3 regions of the Aquitalea sp. FJL05 genome follow, and region 1 is predicted to be linked to each of the others. Evidence: predicted binding sites of a transcription regulator. Region 1 holds the regulator's gene; each other region holds the start of a gene.

What was found. Region 1 encodes FNR, which switches genes on or off when oxygen is low (the NO sensors DNR and NnrR bind a similar motif). Its sites were predicted from a motif close to TTGATNNNNATCAA; they were not measured.
Region 2: DBR44_RS12770 (DUF3820 family protein) is a predicted target of FNR. The motif match lies at 3,508-3,521, and genes of this name have one in related genera.
Region 3: DBR44_RS05655 (M61 family metallopeptidase) is a predicted target of FNR. The motif match lies at 2,804-2,817, and genes of this name have one in related genera.

What each region holds. Positions count from the first base shown of each region.
Region 1 covers NZ_QAJS01000005.1:204,213-211,328, reverse strand. Annotated here, with positions in the region: gene hmpA (NO-inducible flavohemoprotein) at 1-882, shown strand, start outside; gene DBR44_RS04415 (Rrf2 family transcriptional regulator) at 972-1,442, shown strand; gene hemN (oxygen-independent coproporphyrinogen III oxidase) at 1,564-2,970, opposite strand; gene fnr (fumarate/nitrate reduction transcriptional regulator Fnr) at 3,083-3,829, shown strand; gene DBR44_RS04400 (flavodoxin family protein) at 3,963-4,421, opposite strand; gene DBR44_RS04395 (DUF1853 family protein) at 4,418-5,353, opposite strand; gene DBR44_RS04390 (RNA methyltransferase) at 5,331-6,095, opposite strand; gene DBR44_RS04385 (inositol monophosphatase family protein) at 6,237-7,028, shown strand; gene DBR44_RS04380 (DHA2 family efflux MFS transporter permease subunit) at 7,098-7,116, opposite strand, start outside.
Region 2 covers NZ_QAJS01000014.1:52,509-59,624, forward strand. Annotated here, with positions in the region: gene DBR44_RS12755 (MFS transporter) at 1-1,197, opposite strand, end outside; gene DBR44_RS12760 (DUF2834 domain-containing protein) at 1,542-1,895, opposite strand; gene ylqF (ribosome biogenesis GTPase YlqF) at 2,246-3,193, opposite strand; gene DBR44_RS12770 (DUF3820 family protein) at 3,198-3,410, opposite strand; gene DBR44_RS12775 (hypothetical protein) at 3,764-4,102, opposite strand; gene DBR44_RS12780 (hypothetical protein) at 4,125-4,736, opposite strand; gene DBR44_RS12785 (electron transfer flavoprotein-ubiquinone oxidoreductase) at 5,066-6,685, opposite strand; gene DBR44_RS12790 (CaiB/BaiF CoA-transferase family protein) at 6,791-7,116, opposite strand, start outside.
Region 3 covers NZ_QAJS01000006.1:188,148-195,263, forward strand. Annotated here, with positions in the region: gene pepN (aminopeptidase N) at 1-836, opposite strand, end outside; gene DBR44_RS05655 (M61 family metallopeptidase) at 948-2,729, opposite strand; gene ccoN (cytochrome-c oxidase, cbb3-type subunit I) at 3,188-4,615, shown strand; gene ccoO (cytochrome-c oxidase, cbb3-type subunit II) at 4,636-5,250, shown strand; gene DBR44_RS05670 (CcoQ/FixQ family Cbb3-type cytochrome c oxidase assembly chaperone) at 5,254-5,448, shown strand; gene ccoP (cytochrome-c oxidase, cbb3-type subunit III) at 5,445-6,359, shown strand; gene ccoG (cytochrome c oxidase accessory protein CcoG) at 6,507-7,116, shown strand, end outside.

The DNA of each region.
Region 1 (7,116 bases):
GCCCCGGACAGCCTGCTGGACGCCTGGGGAGCGGCCTACCAGCAACTGGCCGAGCTGTTGATCAATCTGGAAAACAGCCTGTACCAGCGTGCCGCCACCCAAGCCGGTGGCTGGAGCGGCTGGCGGCCATTCCGGGTGGTGAACAAGCAGGTGGAAAGTGCGGAAATCACCTCTTTCTATCTGCAGCCCGCCGATGGCGGTGCCTTGCCGGACTTCCAGCCCGGTCAGTATGTATCGGTCCAGCGCTATATCCCGGAATGGGGGCTGTGCCAGCCACGCCAGTACAGCCTGTCGGATGCCCCGGGCAAAGACTGGCTGCGCATTTCGGTCAAGCGTGAAGAAGCACAGGGTGATGCACCTGCAGGCAAGGTGTCCGGCCAGTTGCATGCAGAGCTGGCGGAAGGAGACATCCTGCAGGTTTCACCGCCGTTCGGTGACTTCGTGCTGCATCAGGATCGCGCAACGCCGGTGGTGCTGATCAGTGCCGGTGTCGGCCAGACCCCGCTGCTGTCCATGCTCAGGCATCTGCTGGAAAGCGGCAGCCAGCGCCCCATTCGCTACCTGCACGCCGCACGGCACGGCCAGGTCCATGCCATGAAACAGGAAGTGGGCCAACTGGCGGCTCAACATCCGGTGCTGGCCAGCACGGTGTTTTATGAATGCCCGCAAGACACAGACCGGCTGGGCCAGGACTACCAGCGCGCCGGCCGCATCGATGCCGAGGCCATCCGTGAGCATGCCCTGCTGGCGGATGCCGACTACTACTTGTGCGGCCCGCAGGCCTTCATGCAACAGCAGCGCTCACAGCTGCGCGCCAGCGGTGTGGCAGCAACCCGCATCCACATGGAAGTATTCGGCTCCAACGCCATGGCCAGCGACTGATTGCCTGCTGCACGTGGTTTGCCGCAGCGCATTGTGAGGGTGGGCCGTGCGGAGTATCCTGCGCGGCACCGCCTTTACCCTTCCAGCCCATGCAACTGAACCGTTTTACCGATCTGGCATTGCGCGTGTTGATGTACCTGACACATCGCGATCGCGAACAGGCCGTTACCATCAGCGAAATCGCCGAGCGCTTTGCCATATCGCGCAACCATCTGGTCAAGGTGGTGCATTTCATGGGACAGCAAGGCTGGCTGCTGACCAGTCGTGGCAAGGGTGGTGGCCTGGCACTGGCCCAGCCACCGGAGCATTACCAGCTGGGTAGCATCATCCGCATTCTGGAGGGCAATACCGCCCTGATCGACTGTGCCACGCCCCCTTGCGCATTGCGCCAGGATTGCCGTCTCAAGTCGGCGCTGGATGTCGGCCTGCAAGCCTTTTTCTCCGTGCTGGATGGTTATACCCTGCGCGATATCGTCGCCAGCCCCACCGGCGAGGCGATTATCCGGCTGCATCGGCAGCAAAAACCCTCCCCCTTGCCGGACGACGCCACGGAAGGCTGATCCAAGCACGGCAAACTGTTGTAAAAAACCATCACTTTTCAAACAAAAAGCCCGCAGCAAGCGGGCTTTTTTTCGCGGTTTTTTTCAGGGTTTTCCCTTGGAAAAAACAGCATTGCGGGTGTCAAATCGTCTTGGAATAACGCGCCTTGGTTTCACGCTCGCGCAAGTGGCGGTCGAACAGCATGGCGATATTGCGGATCAGGAAGCGGCCTTTCGGCTCCACCATCAGGAAATCACCGTCAAAAGTCAGCAAGCCCAGCTTGTGATATTCGCGGATGGCCGGCAGTTCCTCTGCAAAATATTCAGCGAAATTGATGCCATGCACCTGCTCGATGGCCTCCACCGACAGCGAGAAGCGGCACATCAGCGCCTGGATAATGCCACGGCGCAGGATGTCGTCCTGATCCAGCACCATGCCGCGCATCACCGGCAAACGGCCCTCATCCAGCGCGGCGTAATAGCTGTCCAGGTCCTTCTCATTCTGGCTGTAACAGGGGCCGACCTTGCCGATGGACGAGACACCAAGACCGATCATGTCGCAGTCGGCATGGGTGGAATAGCCCTGGAAATTGCGCTGCAGGCGGGCCTGGCGCAAGGCGATGGCCAGGTCGTCTTCCGGCTTGGCAAAGTGGTCCATACCGATAAATACATAGCCGGCATCCGCCAGGCTTTTTACCGCATCCTGCAGGATATCCAGCTTGGTGCTGGCCGTCGGCAGATCCGCTTCGTTGATGCGCCGCTGCGGCATGAACACCGTGGGCAAATGAGCATAGTTGTACAGCGCCAGCCGGTCTGGACTGATGGCAATCACCTTGTCCAGCGTGGCTTTCAGCGATGCGCGCGTCTGCAGCGGCAGGCCGTAGATCAGGTCCACACTGACCGACTTGAAACCCGCCTCGCGGGCGGCATCGATCACTTCCAGCGTCTCGGCTTCGCTCTGCACGCGATTGACCGCCTGCTGCACCTGCGGGTCGAAATCCTGGATGCCCACGCTCATGCGGTTAAAGCCCAGACGTGCCAGATGGTGCACGGTCTCGCGGCCCACCTTGCGCGGATCGATCTCGATGGAATATTCTCCCTCCGGCAAAAATTCGAAGTGAGTGCGCAGCATGCCCATCAGCCGGTCCAGCTGTTCATCGGACAGGAAGGTGGGTGTACCACCACCAAAATGCAGCTGGATCAGCTTTTCGCGACAGCCCAGTGAGGCGGCCACCAGCTTGATCTCTTTTTCCAGATAGTCGAGGTAGCGATCAGCGCGGCTTTTGTCTTTGGTGATGATCTTGTTGCAGCCGCAGTAGTAACATACCGTGTTGCAGAACGGTATATGAACGTACAATGATATTGCGTTCTGATGCATGCCAAGGTGGCGTTGCTTCAGCCAGTGTTTATAGTCCTTCTCGCCAAACGCCGGCGTAAAGCGGTCGGCCGTCGGGTAAGAAGTGTATCTTGGGCCAGAGCCATCAAGACGTTCGATCAACGCTCGGTCGAACTCACAGTGGGTGGGCGAAAACGGATGGGTGGTGTGCATGTCGTCGGGTATTGATAGTCAAACGTCAGGTGGACTGGTAAATTTGCGGAAAACGTGTGAATTCCGCTTTGACAAGGGTCAAGCTTCTTTACAGGGTTGTACAAAACACTCGATGTCTGACCAAAACCAACACACTATTCACGCACTGAAGGTGTCCTGCTCCAACTGCAGCCTGCGCGAACTCTGCCTGCCCATCGGGTTGAACCGCGACGAAATGACGCAGCTGGACGCCGTGATCCGTCAGAGCCGCCGCCTCAAGCGCGGCGAGTACCTGTTCCGCAGCGGCGAGGGCTTCAAGTCCCTGTTCGCAGTGCGTACTGGTTTCTTCAAAACCAGCGTCGCCAGCCAGGACGGTCGCGAACAGGTCACCGGCTTTTTGATGTCCGGCGAACTGATGGGCCTCGATGGCATTTCTTCCAATGTGCATGGCTGCGACGCCATCGCCCTGGAAGACAGCGAAGTCTGCGAGCTGCCCTTCAATCGCATGGAAAGCCTGGGGCGCGATATTCCCAGCCTGCAGCACCACTTTTTCCGGCTGATGAGCCGCGAAATCGTGCGCGATCAGAACGTCATGCTGCTCCTGGGCAATATGAAAGCGGAAGAACGCCTGGCGGCCTTCCTGCTCAACCTGTCGCAGCGTCTGTCCACACGCGGCTTTGCTGCCAATGACTTCATCCTACGCATGAGCCGTGAGGAAATCGGCAGCTTCCTCGGCCTGAAACTGGAAACGGTCAGCCGTACGCTGTCCAAGTTCCAGCAGCAGGGCTGGCTGAGTGTCGATCACAAGCACATCCAGCTGATCAAGGCCGACGCACTGAAAGACCTGATTGCCGGCTGCACCCACGCCAACGGCGTCTGAAGCAGCAGCCAACCAGAAACACCGCAGCCCTGCTTGCCGGCAGCCTGCGGTGTTTTTGCATCTTGCGCATTACTGGCACGGCCGACCATTCGTCTGAAGACCTAGTCCGGTCGGCTAAGCCGCCCGCCCTGCCCTACCAGCGCCCCACCAGCATGCCTGCGGCCAGCATCTCGCCCCGCTCCATGGCCTGCTCCCGATGCTGCGGCAATATCTCGCCCTGCGCCAGCAAGGGCGGCAAGACTTCCTTCCAGCCATAACCGCAGGCAATGCGGCGCATGGCCTGGATCGCTCCCAGACCATCCGTACCTGCCGACACCAGCATCAGATAGGGCAGACCCTCGGTCTTCCCCTGTGCCGGGTAATAGGTGCGATCAAAAAAATCCTTCACTTTACCCGCCATATAGCCAAAGTTCTCCGGCGTTGCCAGCACGATGGCATCAGCAGCCAGCAAATCATCCAGTCCTGCCTCCGCGGCTGGCAGGCGGCTGATGTGGAGTTCTGCGCACAGCGGCAACAGCGGCTGACAGAAGGCATCGATCAATTGCAAGGTGTGGCCAGTCTGGCTGGCGTAGATAATCAACAACCGTTTCATGGAGCGGGCCTGCCATCAATAGTGGCCAGCAAGGCCTGTAATCGGTCCTGCTGCGGCCAGCCCGGCGGCACCACAAAGCCGCGAGCCACTTCCTCCCAGTAACCATCCCCCACCGGCAGCAATTCGGCCACCAGCTGTGGTACCGCCGCCTGCAACAGCTCTTGGCGCAGGCTATCCTGCTCACGCACCATGCCCTGCTCTACCCGCGCCGGGGCCAGCCAGCCCAGCCGCGATAGCCATATCCAGCGCCCTCCGCTGGAAAAGCTTGGCCAGGGCTGCTGCAAAGGACTGATCCAGCCTTGCAGTTGCTCCGGCGCCAATGGCGCAGCCGGGACAGCTGGCGTACCGGCATAGAAGAACCAGCCGGCCAGCCGCGCGGCACTGGCACAGCCGGCAAAACCGGGCGGCAAGACACGGGCCGCCGCAGGATGACGGGCCAGTTGCAGTTGTTCCTGTAATTTGGCGGCCTTGAGCGGCCAGGCGTCGCGCAGGCTGGGACCGACCAGAGTGTCCGCGCCATGTCCCAGCTGCAGATAGAATTTGCTGGCGGTTTCCACGTGCAGTGGCACACCATCCAGCCGGATCAGGAAATCGAATTCGCCGATGGTGCGGCCACCGGCCTCACGCACCGGCACATTGGCCGCCACCAGTTCGATATGCGGAGCCAGCTGGAACCAGAAAGCCAGCAGGCGTTCGGCATAGTGGCCAAGCCGCTGGCAAGGCTGTTGCGCCAGCCAGTGTGAGAGCGGTGCCGGATTTTCCTCCAGCTCCGCCAGCAAGGCATGGCCCTGTGGGCCCAGCAACTGCGCGGGCGACAGATTGCGGCCACTATCCCAGGGCGCAGGAGAGGTCAGCAGAAAAGCCAGATCACGCAGCGCCGGCTGCGTGTAAGGGAGATGAAAGCCGCGCTCAGGCCTCGCCGTCGTGCTCATGGCCATCTGCCACGCGCTGGATCTGTTTCATCAGGCCACGCAGGATATCGACCTCGTCACGCAACATGCCGGAGCGATTGAATAGCGCACGCATGCGGCGCATCAGGCGTTCGCTGTTGCGGCGACGGTAATAGCCGATGGCACCCATGGTCTGGTCCAGATGCTGGCAGAAGCCTTCCACCTCGCCGAGGCTGGCGGTTTCGCTCTCCGGCCGCAGGTACTCCACATCGACCTCGGTATGGCTGAACAGCTCGTAGGTCATCACCTGCACTGCCATCGCCAGATTGAGCGAGAAGTAATCCGGATTACCCGGAATGGTCACCAGGCGGTTGCACTGTTCAACTTCCTCGATAGACAGACCGAAGGTTTCATTACCGAACACCAGCGCCACCTGTTCGCCGTCACGCGCCCGTGCCACCAGCTCCGGCGTGGTTTCACGCGGGGTGGACAGCGGGGTGGTCAGCTCGCGGCGGCGGCTGGTCAGTGCACAGGCCACGGTGACATCGCTCAGGGCCTCGGCCAGGCTGGACACCACGGTTGCACTCTCCAGCACATCCACCGCACCGGAAGCCAGGGCATTGGCTTCATCACTGGGAAACACCTTGGGCTCCACCAGATACAGCCGGGTCAGGCCCATGGTTTTCATGGCCCGGGCAGCCGAGCCGATATTGCCCGGATGGTTGGGCCGGGCCAACACCACACGAATGTTTTTCAGAAAATCAGGTACTTGGGGTTTATTCATCAGCGGTTTCACATTAAAATAGCGGGCATATCAAAAAGCCCGCGCACTCGCGTCGGCTTTTTTTGTTCCTTAACCCAGATTGTTACCGTCAGATGTCGAGCCGTGTTGGCTGACATCTGCTATCCGTTCTAGAGGCCGTCAATGCATCCGATGCTCAATATCGCGGTTAAAGCCGCTCGCCGTGCTGGCAGTGTTGTCCAGCGCGCGTCGCTTAACCTCGATACCATTCGCGTAGAAAAGAAAAAGCACAATGACTTTGTGACCGATGTGGACCGCGCTGCCGAGCAGGCCATCGTCGACATGATTCTTGAGGCGTACCCCAAGCACGCCATTCTAGCAGAAGAGTCCGGCGCGAAAGGCGTGGGCTCCTCCGAATTCGAGTGGATCATCGACCCCATCGACGGCACCACCAACTTCCTGCACGGCCATCAGCAATACGCCATTTCCATCGCCCTGGCACACAAGGGTCAGATACAGCAGGCCGTGGTGTACGACCCCAGCCGTAACGACCTGTTCACCGCCAGCCGTGGCGTGGGTGCCTTCCTGAATGACCGCCGTATCCGTGTGTCCAAGCGCTTCATGATGAATGAATGCGTGATCGCCACCGGCTTCCCGGTTTCCGACCAAAGCTATATCGACCAGTACCTGGGCATGCTCAAGGATGTGCTGGGCAAGACTGCCGGCGTCCGTCGCGAAGGCGCAGCCTCGCTCGACCTGTGTAATGTAGCCTGCGGCCGTGTTGATGGTTTCTGGGAACTGAACCTGAAGCCGTGGGACATCGCTGCCGGCAGCCTGATCGTGCAAGAGGCAGGTGGCATTGTGACCGACCTGACCGGCGAACAGGAATGGCTGGAATCCGGCGACATCGTGGCCGCCAACCCCAAGGTGCTGGCCCAGTTGCTGGCCACCATTGCGCCGCACCTGAACAAGTAATCAGGCAGTTGCACAGCATGACAACGGCAGCCCGCGGGCTGCCGTTTTTTATTGTCCGCTCGCCGGTCGCTATTCGTGCATCACCACC
Region 2 (7,116 bases), on a different contig from region 1:
CGGCGCAATCGGCGAGCCCGTGCTACCGGCCAGCCAGGTGACGATGAAGGGGGCGAAACCGCCGAAAATCATGACGGCCAGATTGTAGCCAATGGAAACGCCGGTAGAGCGCACCCGTACCGGGAACAGCTCAGATACCGCTGTTGGTGCTGGTCCGAAAGCCAGCCCCAGCAGCGTGCAGAACAATAGCTGCACCACCAGCAGCCGGCCCATGCTCGGCGCGTCGGCCAGCCAGGCAAAGCCGGGATAGACCATGAGCAAGAAAATGAAATAGGGCCATAACAGCAAGGGGCGTCGGCCTATCCGGTCGGACCAGGCCCCGGAAAAGGGAATCAGGATGGTCATCCAGGCCACGGCCAGCATCTGGATGGCAAAGGCCTGATCCAGCGGCAAGCCAAACTGGCGATGCACATAGCCCGGCATATTCACCAGCAGGACATAAAACCCTGCCGTACCGGGAATGGTCAGGCCGATGGTCAGCAGAATATTGCGCCGGTTCTGTTGCAGTTGCCCACCCAGACCGGGCGCAGTCGCCTGCGGCTGGCTGGCTTCGAGGAAGGCCTCGGTTTCGTCCATGTGGCGGCGCACCCACCAACCTACCGGGGCAATCAACAAACCGATCAGAAACGGAAGCCGCCAGCCCCAGCTCTCCAGCTGGCCCTGATCCAGATTATGTGTAATCAGCGCGCCCATGCCGGCACCGCCCAGAATGGCCAGCATCTGTCCCACCAACTGCCAGGAACCGTACAGGCCGCGCTGATCAGCGGGTGCCGCTTCCACCAGAAAGGCCGTGGCACTGGCATATTCGCCACCGGTTGCAAAACCTTGCAGCAGCCGCGCCAGCACGATCAGCAACGGGGCTGCCATGCCGATGGCCGCATAGGGTGGCGCGCAGGCAATCAGCAAGGACACCAGGGCCATGATGGCCATGATCAACTGCATGGCCGCCTTGCGGCCCTTACGGTCGGCATAGATGCCCAGCAGCACACCACCCACAGGCCGCATGAAGAAGCCGACCCCAAAAGTGGCTGTCGCCATCAGCAAAGAAATGAATTCATTGCCGTCGGCCGGGAAAAACAGCTTGGAAATAATGCTGGTCATGAAGCCGTAGACGATGAAGTCGTACCACTCCAGCGTATTGCCCACGACCGCCGCAATAATCTGCCGCCGCCGGGAAATCGATTTGTCAGGCGTCATGCCTTGCCACCTCTAGCTGCCAGATAGGATTAGCCCAATCGTGTCGCTGGCAGCACACCGGGCCTGCCATGCGGACGAAACAGAGGTGCAAGGTAGGTCGGCTACCATGCTGGCAGCTACTGTCCGCTTTGGCAGCACACTGGCATAGAGATCAGCCCGACCCAGAACACAGCAAATTGGCCTGCAGCAAATAAGGAATGAGTAAAGCGGAAAGCCAGACAATTGAACACTAGGCTGCCATGGCTATGGCCACGTCAGTTCTGGATCAGTCGACTGATGGATGATCGGCGGATTTGCTGATAAGCAAGTTTGCGCTGCAAAAACACCGAATCGTTAGCGCCGATTCAGGGATTGGCGAAGCTGACCTTATTTTTGGCCCGCTCTCGAAAAGCCAGATACATGGGGAATGACACCGCCAAGCCAATCGAAAAACAGAGAAATATATAAGCCCATGGCCACTTAAGCTGTGATTGACGTGAATCGCTGATTACCCAAGCGGAAAATGCAATGGCTGACAGATAGACATCAATGGTGATAGCTGTTGTGAGCGGATTGGCAAAGGCGGCAACAAAGAACTCGGCAGGCCCCAGACCACCACCCTGCATCAGGTACTGCAGGTTGTAGTACCAAGTAATTACGAAACCAATGATGGCTAGAGCAAAGAATGCCAAGGCAGTATGGTCTTTCTTCAAGCTCATTAATCACCTCCTGTAGGGGATATGCGAATGTCTAGTCTAGAGCGGACAGTGCACTGAGATTTACCAGTTCAGTGAACTACAGGCCTCATGAGGCATCTGGACGAAAGCCAAACTGGCGAGCAAGGTAAAGAGAAGAGGACCGTAGCGCTACTGTCTATTCAGGCTACATACCCACATATTGTGGCTGGAACCCATAAGTCACATGGCATAAAAAGCCACGACAACGCCTCTCTTACAAAACTAGAGCAAAAACATATCTGGTGATATGAACTTCAAAACGAACATCGAAACAGGATTGCGCCATGCTCCTAGCTGCATTCTGCGCTATCCGGTTATCGACAAAACCGATATCAATCTTGTGGGCCGCGAGAGGCGTGCTTGCGCTTTTCCTTTTCGCTCATCATGGCTTCGCGGGCAGCAGCTTTCTGTGCGGCCAGCTCCTTGGCACGCTTTTCCCACACGATCCATTCCTGCGGACGCTCCAGGGTAATACGGCCGGTATTGCCATCGCGAAAATCGGTGAGCACGATTTCAGCAGCTTTCTGGATATTGACGCGACCACCACCGAGCATGGCACCACGCTTGCGGCCTATCATTTCCAACACCTGCCAGTCTTGCAGGCCGTCCACCTCGTCCAGGCGATAGCGGGCAGTCAGCTGTGGCACGTAGTGTTGCAGCAGGTATTTGAGCAGCTCCAGCGAGACTTCTTCCTCGTCCATGGCATTGCGACCGACGGCACCGCTGGCGGCCAGATTATAGCCACCCTCTTCCACTTCGATCTTGGGCCACAGCATGCCGGGCGTATCGTAAAGCTCAACATCATCGTCCAGGATGATGCGCTGCTCGTTCTTGGTTACCCCTGGCATATTGCCGGTCTTGGCGATCTTGCGGCTGCTCATGCTGTTGATCAGCGTGGATTTGCCCACGTTGGGAATACCACAGATCAGCACGCGCAACGGCTTGTCCAGGCCGCCGCGATTGGGGGCCAGTTCGCGGCAGGCTGCCACCAGCTTTTGCGATGGCGCGCGCTCTCCGGCATCCAGGCCAATGGCCTGGGTCTGCTTTTTGGCGCGATACCAGTCCAGCCACTGCGTGGTGATGGCCGGATCAGCCAGATCCTGCTTGTTGAGTATCATCAGGCGCGGCTTGCCTTTGGCCATGCGCGCCAGCATCGGATTGGCGCTGGACGCCGGCAAGCGCGCATCCAGCATTTCGATGACCACATCGATGTCTTTCAGGCGCTCCATGACATCTTTGCGCGCCTTGTTCATGTGGCCGGGAAACCATTGAATTGCCATGCTTTTAACGCTTTCTTAACGGGTCCAGTAAATAACTCAGTCCATTGTGGTCGATCTCCTGCATCAATTGCAGCAGGCGGCCAATCTCGCTCTTGGGAAAACCCTCGCGGGCAAACCAGTTGAGATAGTTGCCGGGCAAGTCGCAAAGCAGGGTGCCCTGGTGTTTGCCAAAAGGCATGGTCGTGCTGACCAGCCGTTGCAGATCTTCTTGTTGCATGATTTCACATCGGACTGAAGGTTGCGCATTGTGCCAAAGCCGGAGCCATTACGCCACAGCCTTGTTTTGTCGGGGTTTTGTTCTGCTATGGTAGAACTTGACCTACGACAAGTGACGTTGTCATTTTGCTATCGGCCAAGCGCACCGGCAGCTAGCATGGTTGCGCTTCGTCTGGGGTGACAATCCGCCTTGCGCACCAGCCAGACCTAGTCAGTTTAGTGATAGCGACGCAGGCCCTGCAGCACAAAAACCGTGTCAGCACACGGTTTTTCATTGGGACGGATTACGTTCCGGCAACCGGCTCAGGGCCTCTTGGGGCAGCCGGCAACGGTTGCCCGTCTTTTTATCCAGCCTTACAGCGGCAGCGGCTTGCCGTCATTGAAAGCCAGAAAACCACGCAGCACGCGGTACAGGCACCACAGCCAGGTCAGGCCCAGAATGGCAAAACCGACCAATATCCATACCAGCGCATAGCCCAGCACCGTGCCGAGCAGCCCCAGCCAGAAGGTCTTGATCTGCCAGCGGAAGTGGCTTTCATACCAGCTACCACGGCTATCATCCAGCTTGAGATAGTTGATGATCACGCCGACCAGCATGGGTACGCCGGTAAACAGGCTCAAGCCCTGCAGGATATACACCACCAGGGTCAGATTATTCAGTTTGCGCTCATCATCACGCGTTTGCAGTTGCATAACATTCCCGCTTATCGGTGTATCAGCCGCGGCGTGCTACCTGCAGGCCGTGCCAGAAGGGTTGCAGCCGCTGACGACATTGCTGCGCCACCAGGCGCGAGGCCATCAGCATGGATTGCATGCCATGCACCGTGCCCAGCATGCCGCTCTGCCGCTGTCGGCTCCAACCACGCAGTACGCCGGGTTCGGCCTCAGGTGCGGTCAGCAGCACGGGGGCTGCCGGCGACAGTGTAAGCTGCAACTGTTCCGACAGCAGCTTGAGGCGGCGGTTCGCTTCATCCAGCTGAGTCAGTTCGGGCAAGGTCACGGCAACATGGCTGAGTTCGAGCACGACAATGCGGGCCGCCAGCCAGTCCGTCGCATCGGCAAAGCGTTCGGGCGAACAGCGGTGGTGCCGGCGCGTGGAAGCCAGCAGCATGGCAAAGGCACGAATGTCCGGCAGCAGCGATTCCAGCAGCGGCGTGGCCGCTGTCTGGTCTTGCTGCAGGTAGCGATACAGGCTGTTCGCTTGTGGTGCGACAGCGTTGGCCAAGGCCTCGCCATCGGTCAACAGGGTTACGGACCATGCAGCACCGTCCAGCGCCAGACTGGCGCTTTCTCGGGCTATCTGCCTTGCATCACTGACTTCATTCATGACCTGCATCTCCAGTCGGGCTTGCCTGGGTGGGTCCGGAGCTGATTTGTCTGCTGAAAAAACAAATGCCGCCGGAGTGACCGCGGCGGCATTTATCGGGTTTGTTCGTTCTCTTGTACTTTTTCTTAGTCCAGAGACGCCCCTTGGAGCCGCCGTGAGCTGCGGTACCAATAAAAATAGGCGTTAAAGACTGCGGAGAAAGTAATCATGCTGACCATCCTGCCAACAAGGCCTGCTACCTGTCAAGGTAGACAGGTAAAAAACATTGCATTGCACAAAAAAGCCCGGCGATATGCCGGGCTTTTGCAACAAGCAGCGACAAGGGCCGCTTACATATTGGGATAGTTGGGGCCGCCGCTGCCTTCTGGCGTACACCAGTTGATATTCTGGCTGGGATCCTTGATATCACAGGTCTTGCAGTGCACGCAGTTTTGCGCGTTGATCTGCAAGCGCGGGCTGCCCTCGTCCTGGCCGACGATTTCATACACACCAGCCGGGCAATAACGTTGCTCCGGCGCATCGTACTTGGCCAGATTCAGGCTGATCGGTACAGCAGCATCTTTCAGCTTGAGATGGGGTGGCTGGTCTTCGCTGTGATTGGTGTTGGAAATGAACACCGAGGACAGACGGTCGAAGGTCAGTACGCCATCCGGCTTCGGATAGTCGATACGGTTGCACTGGCTGGCAGGCAGCAGTGTTGCGTGGTCGGCATGCTTGTGTCGCAGCGTCCACGGTGCCTTGCCACGGAACAGGAAGGTGTCGATGGCCGAATAGATCATCGCCGGCCACAGGCCCCAGCGGAAGGACGGGCGGATATTGCGCACCTGGTGCAGCTCTTCGCGCAGCCAGCTTTGCTTGAAGCAGGCGGAATAGCCGACGGCTTCCTGTCCCTGTGCTTCCGGATTTGCCTGCAGCAGTTCGAATACCGCATCGGCAGCCAGCATGGCCGACTTCATTGCGGTATGGGTACCCTTGATCTTGGGCACATTGAGGAAGCCGGCGGTATCACCGATCAGCGCGCCCCCCGGGAAGGTCAGCTTGGGCAGACTCTGGATGCCGCCTTCGGACAAGGCACGTGCGCCATAGGACAGGCGACGGCCGCCTTCGAACACACCCTTGATGGCCGGATGGGTCTTGAAGCGCTGGAATTCCTCGAACGGTGACAGGTAGGGATTGCTGTAATCCAGACCGACCACATAGCCCACCACCACCTGGTTGTCTTCCAGGTGGTACATGAAGGAACCGCCATAGGTGGCGGTGTCCACCGGCCAGCCCACGGTATGGGTGATGGTGCCCGGCTTATGGTTTTCCGGTTTCACTTCCCACAGTTCCTTGATGCCGATGCCGTAGGTTTGCGGGTCGGCACCATCACGCAGCGCAAAGCGCTCGAACAGCATCTTGGTCAGCGAACCGCGACAGCCTTCGGCAAACAGGGTTTGCTTGGCCCACAGCTCCATACCCGGCTCACCCGGCTCATCGCCCAGTTTGCCGGTACCCATGGCACCAGTCGCCACGCCCTTGACCGAGCCATCGGCGTGATACAGCACTTCGGCAGCGGCAAAGCCAGGGTAGATTTCCACGCCCAGCGCTTCGGCCTGCTCACCCAGCCAGCGGCAGAAATTGCCCAGGCTGACAATGTAGTTGCCGTGATTGTGCATCTGCGGCGGGGTCGGCAGCTGGATGGACTCGGTTTCCGTCAGGTAGAGGAAACGGTCGGACAGTGCCGGGATATTCAGCGGCGCGCCCTTTTCTTTCCAGTCCGGTATCAGTTCAGCCAGTGCGCCGGTTTCAATCACGGCGCCCGACAGGATATGCGCCCCGATTTCCGAGCCCTTTTCCAGCAGACAGACACTGATTTCCTGGCCCTTGGCCTCGGCCACTTGCTTCAGGCGAATCGCGGCAGACAGCCCGGCAGGGCCGCCGCCGACGATTACTACGTCGTATTCCATATAATCGCGTTGCACCACATCTCCTTTGCGCCCGGTGGGCTGTCCTTATTGGCTGGCAGTCATCATGCAATGAAGCGGCCTCGCTCGTCAAAATCAAACAAGCGTTTAAACGGTGCCTTGCTCACGCAGTGTGGCAATCCTGGCAGCGTCGTAGCCCAGCGCGCGCAGTACGTCGTCGGTATGTTCACCCAGTTTGGGAGGGGCCTGATTGTACTCGACTGGCGTGCCGGAAAGTTTGATCGGACACCCTACCAGGGGCACATTTTGCCCTACGCTGTCCTGCAAGTGTATTTCCATGCCGCGGTGCTGAATCTGCGGGTCGCGGAAGGCTTCGTCCACCGTATTGATCGGCCCACAAGGCACACCGGCTTCATCCAGCAGCTTCAGCCATTGGTCACGGCCTTTTGCCATGAAGGCCTCGGCCAGTAGCG
Region 3 (7,116 bases), on a different contig from region 1:
ACCGCCGAGGTATTGAAGATGTTGAGGCCCTTGTTTTCCATGGCCCCCATATTGAAATCGCTGACCGCCACGATCATGTAGATGTCCAGATCGTATTCCAGGCCAAAGCGCTGCTCGTCCCACTTCATGGCGCGCTTGACCGCCCCCATGGCAAAGGCAACTTTGTCCTGGTCGGCCGGCTCGGTCCAGATTTCCAGCGCGACAGCGCGGCCGCGCTGGGTGATGAATTTGTCACGCGCGGCCACCAGCTTGCCGGCCACCAGGGCAAACAGGTAGGACGGCTTGCGATAGGGGTCGACCCATTTAACCCAGTGGCGCTTCTTGTCCAGCACGCCCTCCCCCACCTTGTTGCCATTGGACAGCAGCACCGGAAACTTCTGCTTGTCGGCAACGATGGTGGTGGTGAACTTGGCCATCACATCTGGACGGTCCATATAAAAGGTGATCTTGCGAAAGCCTTCCGGCTCGCACTGGGTAAACAGATTGCCTTTGGAGGCATACAAGCCCATCAGGCTGGTATTGGTCGCCGGTTCAAGCTCGGTTTCCACTTCCAGGATAAAGCTGTCGGGCACGGCAGGAATCAGCACACCGTCGGCCGCCAACTGATAAGCAGAGGCATCCAGCCGCTCGCCATCCAGCGTCAGGCTGAGCAGCCGGGCCGAACCGTCCAGCCACAGCGCGCTGGCAGCAGCAGACTTGTCATTGCGCTTGACCACCATACGCGAGTGCACACGCGTCTGTGCGTCCTCGATATCAAACTTCAAATCCACCCGATCCACCAGGTAAGGGGGAACGGTATAGTCTTTCAGATAGTTGACTTGAGGCTGCTGCGCCATGTTCTTCTCTCTATTAGTAGTCGTTGCCGGCTTGATCCGGTCTTGCTCATGGACCGGGCGGGATCGCCGCCCCGGTCCGGTTATGGGTGCACTATCCAGTGGCTGAATGCCTTAGCCACGCAGCCAGCCGGCCTCCTCGCCCAGCAGCTGCAAACGGCAGCATGTCCGTGGCACGGCTTGCAAACTGACATCCCGCACCAGCAGCTCATCGCGGCGGAACAGATGCAGGGTCACGGTTTCCCCCACGCCATAGCGTGCCAGCATCTTGTCCAGATCAGCCACTTTCAGGCCATCCAGTGCAATCAGTATGTCTCCGCCAGCCAGACCAGCCTGCTGTGCTGCGCTGCCATCCAGTACGTTGACCAGCCGCAGGCCCAGCGGGTCCGCAGCGGTCTTCACGCCAAGGCTGGCACGTGGCCGACGGTCTGCTGCCACCGGGCCGACACCCCCTGCATCGCCGGCATGATCCGCGTAGTCCCAGCACATGTCCAGCCCCTGCGTTGCCAACAAGTTGGCCAAGGGCAGATCTGCCGTGGAGCGCAAGGCGCTGTCGAAGAAGGCCTGCAAGTCCAGGCCGGTGACCTTCTGGGCAATCTGCTCCCACTCGTCTTCCGCCAGCCCCTGGCCATCGGCCTGCCACTTTTGCCACAAGGCACGCATCACGTCATCCAGCGACTGGCGGCCATCCCTCTGCTGGCGGATGGTCAGATCCAGCGCCAGCGCCGCCAGCGAGCCCTTGGTGTAGTAGCTGACGATGCTGTTGGGGCTGTTTTCATCCTGGCGATAGTATTTGGTCCAGGCATCAAAGCTGGATTCTTCCAGCGTCTGCTTGAGGCGACCGGCACCGCGCTCGACTCCGCTGATGGTCTGCGCCAGCAGGCCAAGATAGCGCTTGCTGTCGATCAGGCCGCAGCGCAGCAGAGTCAGATCATCGTAATAGGAGGTAATGCCCTCGAATGCCCACAGCAGGCGAGTATAGCCCTCGCGGCTCAGGTCATAAGGGCTGAAGGCAGCGGGTTTTATCCGTTTTACATTCCAGCTGTGGAAGTATTCATGGCTGATCAGTCCCAGCAGCTTGAGGTAGCCATCCGAGATCGCTTCATCTGCCGCTTGCGGCAAATCGTCGCGGTTGGCGACCAAGGCAGTCGAGGCGCGATGCTCCAGCCCGCCGTAGATGTCTTTGCCGACATACAGCATGAAAACATAGCGATCAAAAGGTGCGGGGGTGCCGAACAGCTTGATTTGGTGTTCACAGATTTTCTTGGTGTCGCGCGCCAGGCGCTTGAGGTCGCCACGGAAACGCCCGGACACCACAAACTGGTGCGGCACGCCGCAGGCCTTGAAGCTGACCGACTGAAACGCCCCCAGCTCCACCGGGTGATCCAGCAGCTCATCGTAATCGCCGGCACGGTACACGCCGAAACCATTGCGGTCGGTCTCCAGCGCCGGCAGGCTGCTGGCTACTTTCCAGTCAGCGAATGCCTTGCCCTTGGGCGCTCGGATCTCCACCGTGCAGGCTACCGACTCGTATCCCTCTACCGCCAGGAAAACGCTGCTGGCATTGAAGAAGCCACGCTCTTCATCCAGATAAGCACCCCGCACTGACAGATCATAGGCGTAGACCTGATACACCAGCGTCAGGCTGCCGGCCACCGGCTCGGCCTGCCAAGTGTGTTTGTCCAGCTTGCATAGCCCAACCTCTTTGCCAGCACTGCTCGCTTGAATGCTGACGATATGACGGGAAAACTCACGGATCAGATAACTGCCGGGAATCCACGCCGGCAAGGTAAACACTTGCCCCTTCTTGGCGGGCTTGGCAACCTTGAGCGTAATCTCGAAGCAATGGCTTTGCGGTGAGCACGGACGGATGGAATAGTGAACTGGGGCGGTCATGATCTGCCTGAAGATGGGGCGGAAACAGCAGATTTTAGCACCGGGTCCATACAGTCGTCGTGGCCGATGGCGATTTGACCTAAGTCAAGGGCTTGCACTGACATGACAATATAATCCCCAGTAAGCGGCATCAGGTGTTCAGCACCTGCGGCCCGCTCGCTTGAAATCAAGAAAATGGTGGACGTAAAAATCCCGCGAGCATACTAATCAACTGGCCCGTCATGGGTATTTGCTTTAGAATGCCTCGCTGAATAAATGGGGAAAAAGCGTGTGTCTGACATGATTTGCCAAGTTTTTTTGGCAGCAAATTGTCAGCACGGGTCAAACGCTTTACTAATCTGAAAATGATCAGATTCCCCTGCGGCTTTCCTGTCAACTACAGCTTGGGGCAGTGGGCAGGAAATCAAGTCGCCATGGTTTGTCACGTTCTAAGTTAGCAACCTTGGAGAAAACCCTAAATGGAAACGCAATCCACTTATAACTATAAGGTGGTGCGCCAGTTTGCCATCATGACCGTAGTCTGGGGCATTGTAGGCATGCTGGTGGGCGTCATCATTGCGGCCCAATTGGTGTGGCCGGAGCTCAATTTTGGGCCCTGGTTCCACTTTGGTCGTTTGCGCCCGCTGCACACCAACGCCGTGATTTTCGCCTTTGGCGGTTGCGGCCTGTTTGCCACTTCCTACTACGTCGTGCAGCGCACCTGTAACGTACGACTCATCTCGGACAAGCTTGCCGCCTTTACCTTCTGGGCCTGGCAGCTGATCATCGTCCTTGCTGCCATCACCCTGCCGCTGGGTTATACCTTCGGCAAGGAATACGCCGAACTGGAATGGCCGATCAAACTGATGATCGCCGTGACCTGGGTGGTGTATGCCATCGTATTCTTCGGCACCATCGCCATCCGCAAGGTAAAGCACATCTATGTAGCCAACTGGTTCTATGGTGCCTTTATCCTGGCGGTAGCCCTGCTGCACATCGTCAACAGCGCCTTCGTACCGGTCTCCCTGACCAAGTCCTACTCCGTGTACGCCGGTGCCGTGGATGCCATGGTGCAATGGTGGTATGGCCATAACGCCGTAGGCTTCTTCCTGACCGCCGCCTTCCTGGGCATGATGTACTACTTCGTTCCGAAGCAGGCTGGCCGTCCGGTTTACTCCTATCGTCTGTCCGTGGTGCACTTCTGGGCGCTGATCTTCACCTATATGTGGGCTGGTCCTCACCACCTGCACTACACCGCGCTGCCTGACTGGACCCAATCCATCGGCATGGTGTTCTCCCTGGTGCTGCTGGCTCCGAGCTGGGGTGGCATGATCAACGGCATCATGACCCTGTCCGGTGCCTGGCATAAGCTGCGTACCGATCCGGTACTGAAGTTCCTGGTGGTTTCCCTGTCCTTCTACGGTATGTCCACCTTCGAAGGCCCGATGATGTCCATCAAGACCGTCAACGCCCTGTCGCACTACACTGACTGGACCATCGGTCACGTGCACTCCGGCGCCCTGGGCTGGGTAGGCTTCATCACCATCGGTTCCATGTACTACCTGCTGCCGCGTCTGTTTGGCCGCGAGTCCATGCACAGCGTGAAACTGATCGAAGCTCACTTCTGGCTGGCTACCGTAGGCGTGGTGCTGTACATCGCCGCACTGTGGATCTCGGGTGTGACCCAAGGCCTGATGTGGCGCGCCCTGAATGCCGACGGCACCCTGACTTACGCCTTTGTTGAAGCCGTGAAAGCAACGTACCCCTACCACTTCGTACGTTTCCTGGGTGGTACGCTGTACCTGAGCGGTATGCTGCTGATGGCCTACAACACCTTCCGCACCGTAGCTGGTGGCCGCGCTGTTGACGCCAAGATCCCGGCTGTTAACGCATCGGCTCACGCTTAAGCGGATAAAGGTAGAAGAACATGGAAAAGATCCAGAAACTGATTGAAGAACACGTAGGCTATCTCATCGTGTTCACGCTGATCGTGATCAGCTTTGCCGGCCTGGTAGAAATCCTGCCGCTGGCATTCCAGAAGTCCACGACCCAGCCGGTAGCAGGCGTCAAGCCCTATACCGCACTGCAACTGGCTGGCCGTGACATCTACATCCGTGAAGGCTGCTACAACTGCCACTCCCAGATGATCCGTCCCTTCCGCGCCGAAACCGAGCGCTATGGTCACTACTCCGTTGCGGGCGAGTCGGTCTACGACCACCCCTTCCAGTGGGGCTCCAAGCGTACCGGTCCGGACCTGGCTCGTGTAGGCGGTCGCTATTCCGACGAATGGCACCGTGTTCACCTGACCAATCCGCGTGACGTGGTACCGGAATCCAACATGCCGGCCTTCCCGTGGCTGTCCAAGAACCTGGCTGACGCCGAAATCATGCCGAAGAAAATGGAAGCGCTGCGCAGCGTAGGCGTTCCCTATACCGACAAGGATATCGCCGAAGCCAAGGCTCAGGTCGAAGGCAAGTCGGAAATGGATGCCCTGATTGCATACCTGCAGGGCTTGGGTCTTGCACTGAAGAACGTTCGCTAAGTCATGGACTGGGTAACGATTGGGCGCTCTGCCTTCACCGTAATGTGCTTCACCTTCTTTATTCTGGTGTTGTTCATTGCCTACAGCAGGCGCTCAAAGAACCGGTACGATGAAGCGGCCAATGTGCCCTTTCTCGACGACGACAAGGTGCAGGAGGCCGATAACCATGAGTCGGCTTCTAACGGAGCAAAACAATGAGTGATTTCGTAAGCGATTTCTGGGGCATCTGGATCACGGCCATCGTGGTTGCAGGTTTTGTTGGCCTGTCCCTGCTGTTGTTCACCCAATCCAAGACCACGGTCAACAAGGGTGAGCAGGTCAAGACCATGGGTCATGTATGGGATGGCGATCTGGAGGAGTACAACCATCCTCTGCCGCGCTGGTGGATGCTGATGTTCTACATCACGCTGATCTTCGGTGCCTGCTATCTGGTGCTCTACCCGGGCCTGGGCAAATGGCAAGGTATTCGTGGCTGGACTTCCGTTGGTCAGTACAAGGAAGAACGCGCACAAGCCGAAGCCAAATACCAGCCCCTGTACGACAACTACCTGAAACAGGATCTGAAGGCCGTTGCGGCTGATCCCAAGGCACAGGAAATGGGCAAGCGCCTGTTCCAGACCTACTGCGTACAGTGCCACGGCTCTGATGCACGCGGAGCCAAGGGCTTCCCGAACCTGACCGACAACGACTGGCTGTGGGGTGGCGATGCGAAAACCATCGAAACCACCATTCAGGCTGGTCGCCATGGCCAGATGCCGGCTTGGGGTGCTGCACTGGGTGAAGAGAAGGTCAAGGATGCCGCCAACTACGTGATGTCGCTGTCCGGCAAGAAGCATGATGCCGAACGCGCCAGCCGTGGCAAGGAAACCTTTGCCACCATCTGCGCGGCCTGCCACGGCCCGGATGGCAAGGGTAACCAGCAACTGGGTGCACCTAACCTGACCGACAACATCTGGCTGTATGGTGGTACTGAAAAGACCATCATCGAGACCATCACCAATGGTCGCAACAACCAGATGCCGGCCTGGAAGGACTTCCTGGGCGATGGCAAGGTTCACTTGCTGGCAGCCTATGTATGGGGCCTGTCCAACAACGCCAAGGCGCAGTAAGCCTTAGCTGACATACTGCCCGCGCAAGCGGGCAGTATGCTTTATGACAATTAATATATAATTCGGTATAATGAAAAAGCTGGCAAGAGGCTTGCGCAAAGTCCATGTTGAGAGTGAACTTTGCGAAATCCTCTTCAGGGAAACACCATGTCTGATTCGCTCAAAGATATACCGGTCAAAGTAGAACACACTCCCCCCTCCCACAAGGCCGCTCCGGAAACCGTGTCCTTGTACGAGGCACAAAAAAAGATCTACCCGCGTAGCGTCAAAGGGATCTTCAACAACTGGCGTATTCTTTTCGTACTCGGCACCCAACTGGCCTTCCTGGGCCTGCCCTGGCTGACCTGGAATGGCCGGCAGGCGCTGTTCTTCGACATGGTGAACCGCAAGTTCTATATCTTTGGCCTGACCATCTGGCCGCAGGACTTCGTTTACCTCGCCGCCCTGCTCATGAGCTGTGCCTTTGGTCTGTTTGTCTGGACCACCATTGCCGGCCGCCTGTGGTGTGGCTACTCCTGTCCGCAAACCGTCTACACCGAGATCATGCTGTGGATTGAGCAATGGGTGGAAGGCGACCGCAACAAGCGCATCAAGCTGGACAATGCCCCGATGAGCCTGCGCAAGATCAGGCTCAAACTCACCAAACACGCATTGATGATTCTGTTCTGCCTGTGGACCGGCTTCTCGCTGGTGGGTTATTTCACCCCCATCCGCGATCTGGTCAAGGCCATGCCCACCTTCGACTATGGCCCGTGGG